One region of the Bradyrhizobium sp. USDA 10063 genome, then DNA from elsewhere that is predicted to be linked to it. Evidence: riboswitches for the same ligand, from Rfam matches in the RefSeq annotation. Region 1 holds a riboswitch; the other holds the start of a gene.
The links. A riboswitch is a leader RNA that binds a small molecule or an ion and turns the genes downstream of it on or off. The one in region 1 is predicted to bind cobalamin.
Positions count from the first base shown of each region.

Region 1 (5,482 bases):
GACAAGGCGAACGCTGCGACGAATGCAGCGAGCCGCCGCATCAGATCTCCGCCCACGGCACGATCACCGTCTCGCGCTGATATTCGGCGCGGAAGGCGCTGATGCGGAACACATCGGCCATGACCGCTTCCGACAGCGCGTCTGCCGGCACGCCCTGCGATGCGAGGCGGCCCTGCGACAGCACCAGCGCATGGTCGGCGAAGCGCGCAGCAAGGCCAAGGTCGTGCGTCACCACGATCACCAGCACGCCCTTGTCGGCGGCGGCGCGCAAACCCTTCATGACGTCGATCTGGTGGCGCGGATCGAGCGAGGCGGTCGGCTCGTCCGCCAGGATGATCGGCGCCTCCACCGCGAACACGCGCGCCAGCGCGACGCGGCTGCGCTCGCCGCCGGACAGTTCGGTGACGCGCCGCGCGGCGAACTCCATGACGTCGGCGGCCTGCATCGCCCGTGTCACCGCCTCAATATCGCGCGGGGACAGCCGGGCCGGATCGGTCGCGCCATGCGGATAGCGGCCGAGCGCGACGATGTCGCGCGCCGGCAGCGGCCAGTGCACCATGTGCCCTTGCGGAAGATAGCCGAAGCGCTTCGCCCGTTCGCGCAGCGACAGCGCGGCGAGCCCCTCGCCACCCACCTTGATGACGCCATCGGAGGGAATGAGGCCGGCGAGCGCGCGCAGCAGCGTGGTCTTGCCGGCGCCGTTCGGACCAACGAGGGCGACGAGATGGCCTGAAGCGAGTTGCAGCGACACATCGCTGAGCACGCGGCGGCCGGCGAGCGCGACATTGAGATGTTCTGCGACAAGCGCCGTCATGCGACGCCTCCGCCGAGCGCGCGGCGCTCGCGCACGATCAGATAGAGGAAGAACGGCACGCCGATGATCGAGGTCAGGACGCCGACCTTGATGTCCGAGGTCGACGGGATGATGCGCACCGCGATATCGGCCGCGAGCAACAGCGCCGCGCCCGCGAGCGCGCTCGGCACCAACAGCCGCGCCGGGTCGTGGCCGATCACGGGCCGCATCAGATGCGGCGCGACCAGACCGATGAAGCCGATTGTGCCGGTGACCGCCACCGCGCCGCCGACGCCGAGCGCGACACCCGCGATCACGAACAGCCGCAGGCGGGCGACGTCGACGCCGAGGCTTTGCGCGGTCTCTTCGCCAAGCGTGAGCGCGCGGAAGGCGCTGGCTTGCGAAAGCAGGATGGCGCTACCTGCTACGATGAAGGGCAGCGCCATCGCGACATGCTGGAAGCTGCGATCCTCCAGCGAGCCGAGCAGCCAGAATGCGATCTCGAGCACCAGGAACGGATTGCTGGCGAGGTTCATCACCAGCGCGGTCGCAGCGCCCGCCAGGCTCGAGATCGCAAGCCCGGCGAGGATCAGGATCAACAGTCCGGCATTGCGGCCAGCGATCGCAAGCAGCACGAATACCGAGCCGAAGGCGGCGATGATGGCGGCAACCGGCAGCGCATAGGAGCGGACATCAGCCAATCCCAGCGCGATCACCAGCACCGCGCCGAACGCCGCCGATTGCGGCGCGCCGAACAGCGAGGGCGAAGCCAGCGGGTTGCGCAACAAACCCTGCAGCGCCGCGCCTGACAGCCCGAGGATGGCGCCGATCGCGAATGCCAGGATGGTGCGCGGCAGGCGGATCTCGCGCACGATCACCTGCGATACATCGCTGCCGCCGCCGAACAACGCCTCGATCACCGTCAGCGGCGACAGCCGCACCGGACCGGTGCCGAGTGAGATCAGCATCAGCAGGGCAACCAGCGCGATCATCGCAACCGTCGCCCCCAACCGTCGCCGCGCGGCAAGACCGGCCGCTATCGTGAAATCCTGTACACTCATCGCGCCCTGCTTCTTGCAGCGAATTGGGTGGCAGACAAGCGACACCAGAACAAAAAAGCGTATCGGAGACAGGGCGCCGCAGTTTCGCCGGGATTGACTCAGGTGCCGCCAAAATCCTAGATGGCTCCGACGGTTCCTATCGGGATCAAAAGGGAATGCGGTACCGGGAAACTTCCCTCAAGCCGCGGCTGCCCCCGCAACTGTATGCGGTGAATCCTTCGTCTTATGCCACTGGGCGTCTCGGTCCTGGGAAGGCGACGAAGGGTAACGACCCGCGAGCCAGGAGACCTGCCGTCATACGTGGTCACACGCGACGATGTCGGTCGGGGAGTACAGGCATTAGCTTCACCTGAAGCGCGAAACGCGATGGTGAGCCTTGGTTCGCTGTGACGTGCCACTGACGTCATACCGAGGTCTCACCGATGTTTTCCGTTATTGCAGCCACCAGGCGACGCCGGGCGCTTCTGCTCGCGTCGAGCATGCTGGCGCCCGCTTTGCACGTTTCCGCCGCGCAGGCACAGCAGGCGCCCTCCGAGCAATTGCCGCCGGTCGAAGTCAGCGCGCCGGTCGACCAGAACCGCACCCGCGCCAGGCCTGCGTCCGACGGAACACCGGGGCCGCGTCGGCCCGCGCCAGGCGAGGTGCCTAGCAACGCGCGGCCGGCCGGCGGCGCGGGCTCGGGCGGCGCCGCCGCGACCGGAGCGGCATCCGGCGGCGGCGGCCCGCAGTTCGCGGGCATCGTCGGGACGTCCTCGACCGTGATCACCGCCGATGACATCGCGCATTCGCCGTCGCACACGCTGCCGGAGATCATCGCGCAGGTGCCCGGCGTCCAGCTTCAATCGCTCTATGGCGGCGTCAACGGCGCCAAGAGCTCGGTCGACCTGCGCGGCTTCGGCGCCTTCGCCACCGCCAACACGCTGTTCCTGCTCAACGGGCGGCGGCTCAACGATATCGACATGGCGCAGGTCGATCTCTCCACCATTCCACTCGATTCGATCCAGCGCATCGAGATCATCCGCGGCAACAGCGGCGCGGTGCTCTACGGCGACAACGCGATCGGCGGCGTGATCAACATCGTCACCAAGACCGGCGTCGGCGGCCCGCCGGCTTCGATCCGCGGCGAGGCCGGCTACGGCTCCTTCAACCAGCGCATGGCCGCGATCTCGACCGCGATGAATTCCGGGCCATGGTCGGCCTCGTTCTATGGCAACGGCATCAAGTCCGACGGCTACCGGGTGAACAATGCGCTCGACCAGCGCAACGGCGTCGGCAATCTCAACTACACGACGCCGGACCTGAAAGCATTCCTGACCGTGACCGGCGACGACCAGAAGCTGGGCTTTCCCGGCGGCCGGCTGGTCGATCCTTCGATCGGCGTCAACGAACTGGTCACCAATCGCAGGGGCACCAGCACGCCGTTCGACCATGGCAACCAGCAGGGCGCAAGCGCCACGGCCGGCTTCACCAAGACCCTTCTGAACGGCGTCGACCTGATCGTCGATGGCGGCTACCGCCAGAAGGATACGCAAAGCGCATTCTTCGGTGCCTCGCCGCTGCCGAGCTTCGCGTCAACTTACAATGACGCCGCGCTGCAGACCTGGTCGATCACGCCGCGGCTGAGCGTCAACAATTCGATCTTCGGGATTCCCTCGTCGATCCTGACCGGTATCGACTATTACGATGCGACGTTCCACCAGCAGCGCGGTGCGTTCCAGGGCGTGCCGCCGATCCATACCTACGACCTGTCGCAGCAGTCGCTCGCCGGTTATTGGATGCACACGGTCGGCCTGCTGCCGACGACCGATTTCTCCTATGGTGCGCGGGTGCAGAACACCTGGCTCAGCGCACGCGACCGCTACGATCCGAACGCGCCGTTCGCCTTTGACGCGCAGGCGACGCCGCTCGACCAGAGCGAGACCAACTATGCGCTGCATGTCGGCGTCGAGCACCGCATCACCGACGTGTTCTCAGTGTTCGCCCGTGCCGCGCACGCCTTCCGCACGCCTGATGTCGACGAGCGGGTGTCGACGGGACCTGCGTTCGATCCGTTGACCGGCCTTTCCCTGCCGCAGAATTTCCAGTTGAAAACCCAGACTTCGCATGACGTCGAAGCCGGCTTCCGCGTCAGGACCAACCGCTTCCAGGTGCAGACCAGCATCTACAACATGGACCTCGAGAACGAGATCCATTTCAATCCGGTGCTGTTCTTCAACGTCAACCTCGATCCGACCCGGCGCTATGGCGCCGAGACGCAGGCCTCGCTGCGCGTCAGCGATACCGTGTCGCTGCGCGGCGGCATGGCCTATACGCGGGCCGTCTTCCGCGAGGGACAGTTCGCCGGCAACGACGTGCCGCTGGTGTCGCGCACGACAGGCAATCTCGGCGTGACCTGGAATATCTGGCAGAACTATCTCGTGCTCGATGCCACCCTGCGCGCCTGGAGTTCGCGCGTCATGGATAATGACCAGGCCAATACGCAAACCCGTATTCCGGGCGATGCGACGATCGACCTCAAGCTGAGCGGCGCCTATGAGCATTTCTTCTGGTCGGTCAGCGTGAACAACGTGCTGAACGCGCTCTACTACGACTACGCGATCGCCTCCAACTTCACGCCCGGCCGCTTCAGCGCCTATCCGCTGCCGGGCCGGACCTTCCTGGTGAAGGCCGGCGCGACGTTCTGAAGCGCCTCGCCGGTCCGCGGCCTGCGCGCGGGCTGGCTTGTTCCGCCGCAATCAGCCACTATGTCGTGGTGGCGGGAGATTGCCATGGGCGGGATCTGGAAGAAGGGAAAACGTCCGAAGCAGGAGGGCGGCAAGCCGAAGCCGCCGCCTCCCCCTGCGCCTCATGACGAGGACGACGACTACGAGGACGGCGACATCGCAACGCCGAAGCGCGACCGCTACGGCCCGGATGATGAGCCGTTGTGAGGCGCAAGGACAACGCCCCGTCGTCCCGGGCTTGACCCGGGACCCATAACCACAGGCCTTTGTCGTGTGCATTGCTGTAACTGCTTGCTCGCGCCACAACAACCGCCTGTGGTTATGGGTCCCGTCTTTCGACGGGACGACGCCGGTGCGCGGTTTCGGAGAGTGAGTGCTTTGCCACCCTACGGCGGCTGATGCAGACCCGCAAAATCCTCGCGCTCGATCTTGCGGATGCTCTTCAGGTCGAGCAGATGCGCGCCGAAACCGCCGCGGGCGACCGTCCTTGCCAGTTTCGGCGAGACCAGCGTCAGGCCGGCCGTCATCGCCAGCGGCACGGCGCTGAGCCAGTCGAGCTGCACGGGCGTCAATTCCTCGGTGCTGGCGTTGTAGGGCCCTGAGGTCTTCAACAGATCGCCGCACTCAACCAGAATGTCGCGCCTGGTGCCGCCGCGGGAGGCGTGGCCGAGCAGCGCCTGCATCGCCAGGTGCGTCCGCACGCCGGTGCGGCTTTCGGGCAAGGGCTGTGGCGTCTCGCCGAGCGAAACCCGCAGCAGCAGATCGACCAGATCGGTGCCGGCGCGGAAAGCGTTGAGCGGCTCCACCAGGCGCGGATTGCAGTCGATCAGGAGCGGCACGGGGCTGTCGATCGGCATGATCGCGTCGACCGACAGCGCGCCATGCCAGGCCAGCGTTTCTCCGAT
Region 1 is NZ_JBSSGP010000002.1:6,372,916-6,378,397, reverse strand. Features, by position in the region: gene ACVJGD_RS32165 (ABC transporter substrate-binding protein) at 1-41, opposite strand, end outside; gene ACVJGD_RS32160 (ABC transporter ATP-binding protein) at 41-814, opposite strand; gene ACVJGD_RS32155 (FecCD family ABC transporter permease) at 811-1,785, opposite strand; cobalamin riboswitch at 1,968-2,164, shown strand; gene ACVJGD_RS32150 (TonB-dependent receptor) at 2,277-4,538, shown strand; gene ACVJGD_RS32145 (hypothetical protein) at 4,623-4,784, shown strand; gene ACVJGD_RS32140 (hypothetical protein) at 4,964-5,482, opposite strand, start outside.

Region 2 (5,482 bases), 1.4 Mb from region 1:
CCAGCCCGATCTACGTTCTGCCATAAACCTCTGTGGCAATTGGAGAACCTTTGCGCGTATTCGAGATGGTGCTGATAACGTTGGCGCTCGGCATGATGCCGGTCGGACTGATCGTTGTCGTTTTTGAATGGGATACCGCGAGAAAACGGCGCCGTTTGCAGGATTTTGGCGTAGGCGGAAAAGCCCGAGACACCAGACAGGTTAGGATCGAGCTGACACCTCGGCGCTCCAAGTTAACGCCGAGCCCCCCGGCAGTGGTTTGGCGCAAGTTCAGGACAATCGCCCGAACAAACTGGACATGCGTTTAGCGCCTTATTGAGGTAAGTATGGCCCCAGGCGGCAGCCCCGGAGCTGAGGGCCATTTTCTTTTTGGCGGACAGCTGGCGAAGGCCCTGGCTCAATAGGGGTGTTTGAATGGACACTCGCGGAAATGGGGACACCATGCTCTTACGGAACAGGGCTGTGGAAAACTCTAGGATGGCTCTTGCCGGGGCTCCATTTCATTCCGGATCAATTTTCACCGGCAGGGGGTCGCAAAGAGGCGGCCCCTTTCGATTCCAATTGCTCGTTGAAATGTTCGACAGCCTTAACGTCGAGTCGTGAATTCGGTCGACCTTCGTCGATATTCCCACGTGGCCCGTTCAGGCTCAGGTCGGTCAAAGTCCGCCTGGGGGTAGCCGACGCAAAGATAGGCGATCAACTTCCAGGACGCCGGCACGTCGAGAATCTCGCAGATGCGGACCGGATTGAGTATCGACACCCAGCCAATCCCGATGCCTTCTGCACGCGCGGCCAACCATGCCGAGCAAATGGCCGCGACGACGGAATAGTCGATGGTCTCCGGCATCGTCGCACGACCCAGCCCGTGCCCGGTTTCGCATGCTTTTTCCGAGAATACCGCCAGATGCCCAGGCGCCTCTTCGAGGCCGGCGAGCTTCAGCGTCGTGTAGCGCGCCGCCCGCTCACCGGAATAGGCGCTTAACGCGCAGGCATTGCAGGTCTTAAAGTCCTCAATGATCGCGCGCCGTCGCGCTTCACTATCAACGATTACGAAGCGCCAGGGCTGACTCAGGCCGACCGAGGGGGATGGGCAGGCGATCTCAATGAGCCGCTCCATGGCGCCGCTCGGCAGCGGATCGGGGCGAAAGCGCCGCACGTCGCGGCGCCACACGAACAGTTCGCGCAATTGTCGGCGAAAAGCTTCATCGAATGAGATCATCAAAGTCGAAGTTCCGCATGGAGGAGGGCGGTCGCCATCAACAAGATCGCGATCTCGCCAATCTGTTCGAACGCGCCCAATATATCACCTGTCTGTCCTCCGACCTGCCTCGTTGCAAGCCACGCCAGTATCAGCCCCGCCAGTGAGAGCAGAATCGCTCCGATCACCGCCTTGCTCGACCCGAAACCGCACACGAGACAAAGAGCCCCGAGACGAAATGCAATTGCCGCGCTTCGCCCCGGCGGCTGTCCGGCTCCGGCCGAAAGTCCATCCGACCGCGCCGGCGGAATCAGCCACATGAATGCGGGCAAGCCGGCGCCCTCGACCAGAACAAGATCGGCGCGACGCTTCAGGCGTCCGAAACTTTCGAGGACCGGGCTCCATCAGCGATGGCTTCATCGCAGCGTATGCACGGGCGCCCAGCGTCGCCAGGCGGCGTTCCTGCACGATGATCTGGGCACCCAATTCCGTCTCCGGCTTAAGCGGGACGGGATTCATGTTGGTATGGGGCTCGACGCCTGCGACTTGCGCCTGCAATGCCTACGCGCGTCCGATCTCGCCGCCGTCGGCGGTCACGGCCGCATTGTTCGATATGTTCTGCGGCTTGAACGGAAGTACGCGATAGCCGCGGCGGATCGCTGCACGCGCAAGGCCAGCGACGATGAGCGAATTGCCCACGTCGGAGCCTGCCCCCTGGATCATCAATGCGCGCGCCACCGAATCGGATTCCCGGTAGCTTCGTCAGAGCTCGACGCCGGGCTGCGCCTTGGATCGGAAGGGATGCTTCACCAGCGTCACCTCCGTGACGAGGTCGGCGGCGTCGATCAATTCTTTCTTCGCGTTACGTCCGGTGAGGACGACGTGCGTCATCGGTGGCTTTGAATTCTTCACGAACTCGACGACCTCGCCGATCTCCAGATAGTCGTAACGAAGCGCAATGTTAATCTCCTCGAGAACGATCATGCGCAATGCTTGATCGGCGATCAGCTGCATGGGCTTTCCCATGCGGCACGGACGGCGGCGATGTCGCGGGCGCGGTCCTGTGTTTCCCAGGTAAAGCCTTCACCCATCGCATGGAACTGGCACAGATCGCCAAAACGTCCGGTCAGCAGGCGGCGCTCGCCGGTGTCCCACGCACGCTTGATGAATTGTACGACGGCGCAGGGGAAGCCATGCGCTACGCACCGCATGATCATGCCGAAGGCCGAAGAAGATTTTTCTTGCCCCTGGTGTGGACGATGATGAGTCCCTTTCGCGGCTCTTAGTCGCCCTCATCCGGTCGCGCGCGACTTTTTTCTTGGCCATTTTGGTCGTATGGCGGTTGTCCAGCGAGGCTTCCGAGATCACGGTCTCCTCCTCAGCGGTATCAGTCTCGGAAGTCATCTGGACGTTCCTTTGGCTTGACAAGTTGCACGCTTGGGCAAATGGTGGAGCGGCGTTGGTTCCTGTCCTACGACAGGCGAAGAGGGAATGCGATAGGGCTCTAGCCACGAAGCCTGAGCCTGAAACGCAGCCGCCCCCGCGACCGTGACCGGAGAGATCTTCAAGAGCCACTGACCTGTTAAGGGGTTGGGAAGGTGGAGATCGAAGGGAAAACCTGCTCCGCAAGCCGGGAGACCTGCCAGCGCAGAGATTTGAGACCGGCGGACGGGGTGCTCCGCGACGGCAGCGAACCCCTATGTCCACGGTTCGTGCGCCTCATCGCCTCCGCCAAACGTCGAGGAGGGCGATGACCGTCACGCTTCACGTCTACATTACCTGCCGTGCCGGCCAATCGGCAATGGAAGGCGAAGCCACGCCAGGCGCGCATCGGCACAGCGCGATCCTTCAGGCTGGCGTGCCGGAAGGCGTCAATGTTGTTCCAGTCGAGTGCCTGTCGGCTTGCAGCCAGGGGTGCTCGGTTGCACTCAGCGCGCCGGGACGCTGGTCCTACGTCTATGGACCCCTGTCGGAGGCAAACGCGCCTGTTGCCGGAGCTGCGGCCTATGCGGCGGCGCCCGACGGCATCGTGCCATGGCGCAGCCGGCCAGAGATCTTCCGCAAGCAATCGCTTGCCCGCATTCCACCCATCGCTGTCCTGTCGGAGGCCGCAGAATGAACACGCTCGCCAAGGTCCCGGTCACCGTCGTCACGGGCTTTCTCGGTTCGGGCAAGCCGACCCTGATCCAGCACCTGATTGCCAACGCGAACGGCAAGAAGCTTGCGGTGCTCGTCAACGAGTTCGGCAGCGAGGGCGTGGACGGGGAGATTCTGAAATCCTGCGCGGACGCCGACTGTCCCGCCGAGAACATCGTCGAGCTCGCCAATGGTTGCATCTGCTGCACGGTCGCCGACGACTTCATTCCCGCCATCGAGCAGCTGCTCTCGCGCAGGGTAAAGCCCGACCATATTCTGATCGAGACGTCGGGCCTCGCCCTTCCGAAGCCGTTGCTCAAGGCCTTCGATTGGCCGGAGATCCGTTCAAGGATCACGGTCGACGGCGTGATTGCACTGGCCGACGCCGAGGCGGTGGCGGCCGGCCGTTTTGCGCCGGATCTCGCCGCGGTGGAGGCACAGCGCGCGGCCGATGAAAACCTCGATCACGAGACGCCGCTGTCGGAAGTGTTCGAGGATCAGATCGCGTGCGCGGATATCGTGCTGCTCACTAAGGCGGACCTTGCTGGCGCGGACGGAGTTGAAGCGGCCAAGGCGGCGATCCTCGCCGAAATGCCGCGTCGCGTGCCGATGCTGCCGGTCGTCGACGGTGCAGTCGATGCGCGCGTAATCCTTGGTCTCGAAGCAGCTGCAGAAGACGATCTCGCCGCGCGACCTTCTCATCATGACGGCGAAGAAGAACACGAGCACAACGACTTCGCCTCGGTTGTCGTCGATCTCCCGGAAGTTGCTGACGTCGTTGCCTTGGTCGCATCGATCCGGCGGCTTGCGCGTGAACAGAACGTCCTGCGCGCGAAGGGATACATCGCGGTCGCGGGCAAGCCAATGCGATTGCTCCTGCAATCAGTCGGGGAGCGGGTGCAACATCAGTTCGATATACCCTGGGGCACGCGGCCGAGGCAGTCGAAGCTGGTTGTGATCGGTGAACACAACAATATCGATGAGCCTGCCATCAGGGCGGGACTTGGTGTCTGATGCACGTCGTCTTTCGCGAGAGCCGCGGTCTTGAGGAGACCGCGACGCCTAAGGATCTCGGCCAGGATCCGGCCGACCTTGTTGTGCTCTCGTACTCCGATAGCGATCTCGCCGCTTTCGCTTCCGGCTGGCGCCGCGGCCGCGGCGGCCTGCCGTCGCTGAGGCTCGCAAATCTCGCAGAGCTGCGTCATCCGCTTTCGGTCGACACCTATATCGAGCGGACGGCGTCGCATGCGCGCGGCATCTTGGTGCGCTTGATCGGTGGCGAATCCTACTGGTCATATGGGCTGGCTGCCCTGCATCAACTGGCGAAGGAGCGCGACATCGCGCTTGCGGTGCTTCCGGCCGACTGTCGTGATGACCCGCGCCTGGATGCGTTCTCGACATTGCCCGTCTCGACGCTCCGACACCTGAGGGCCTTGTGCGAAGAAGGGGGAACGATAGCGGCGCAGGCTGCGATCGCCCAACTCGCGCTGGCGTCGGGCCTCCATGCTGGGCGTGCCATCGGTGAGATCGAAATTCCTGAGATCGGTTTCTACGATCCGCGCCGCGGCGCAATCGTACTGCAGCCAACTTCCGACCAGCGGGCAGGCGCATTCGTCACCTTCTATCGTTCCTATCTCACCGCGGCAGACACCGCCCCGGTCGACGCGCTGATTGCAGCATTGCGGCAGAAAGGTTTTGATGCTTACGGCGTGTTCGTCAGCTCGCTGAAGGCTGCTGGCGTGGCGGATTGGCTGAGGGGAAAATTCAAGCAATGCCCTCCCGCTGTGATCGTCAATGCGACCGCCTTCTCCGCGGTCGGAGAAGACGGGACGACGCCTTTCGATGCCGCATCCTGCCCGGTATTCCAGGTCGCGCTGTCGACGGTCCGGCGCGATGATTGGTTGGAATCGCTTCGTGGACTAACGCCGGCTGATCTGGCAATGCATGTGGTTTTGCCGGAGGTTGACGGCCGGCTGTTTGCAGGCGTGGTCAGCTTCAAATCGCCGGGCGAGCGCGATCCCGATCTGCAATTCGCACGCCTGTCGCATAGGCCCGACGACGAACGCGTCAATGCTGTCGTGGATCGAATCGTGGCCTGGCACAGGATCGCGAACAAGCCGGCGGTCGAGAAGCGACTGGCGATTGTGC
Region 2 is NZ_JBSSGP010000002.1:7,764,795-7,770,276, forward strand. Features, by position in the region: gene bluB (5,6-dimethylbenzimidazole synthase) at 587-1,219, opposite strand; gene ACVJGD_RS38495 (adenosylcobinamide-GDP ribazoletransferase) at 1,219-1,518, opposite strand; partial or broken gene ACVJGD_RS38500 (nucleotide-binding protein) at 1,522-1,921, opposite strand; partial or broken gene cobO (cob(I)yrinic acid a,c-diamide adenosyltransferase) at 1,961-2,602, opposite strand; cobalamin riboswitch at 2,642-2,859, shown strand; gene ACVJGD_RS38510 (DUF1636 family protein) at 2,949-3,317, shown strand; gene cobW (cobalamin biosynthesis protein CobW) at 3,314-4,348, shown strand; gene cobN (cobaltochelatase subunit CobN) at 4,348-5,482, shown strand, end outside.
Region 2: linked by a shared signal. The riboswitch ahead of ACVJGD_RS38510 (DUF1636 family protein) and the one ahead of ACVJGD_RS32150 (TonB-dependent receptor) in region 1 are both predicted to bind cobalamin.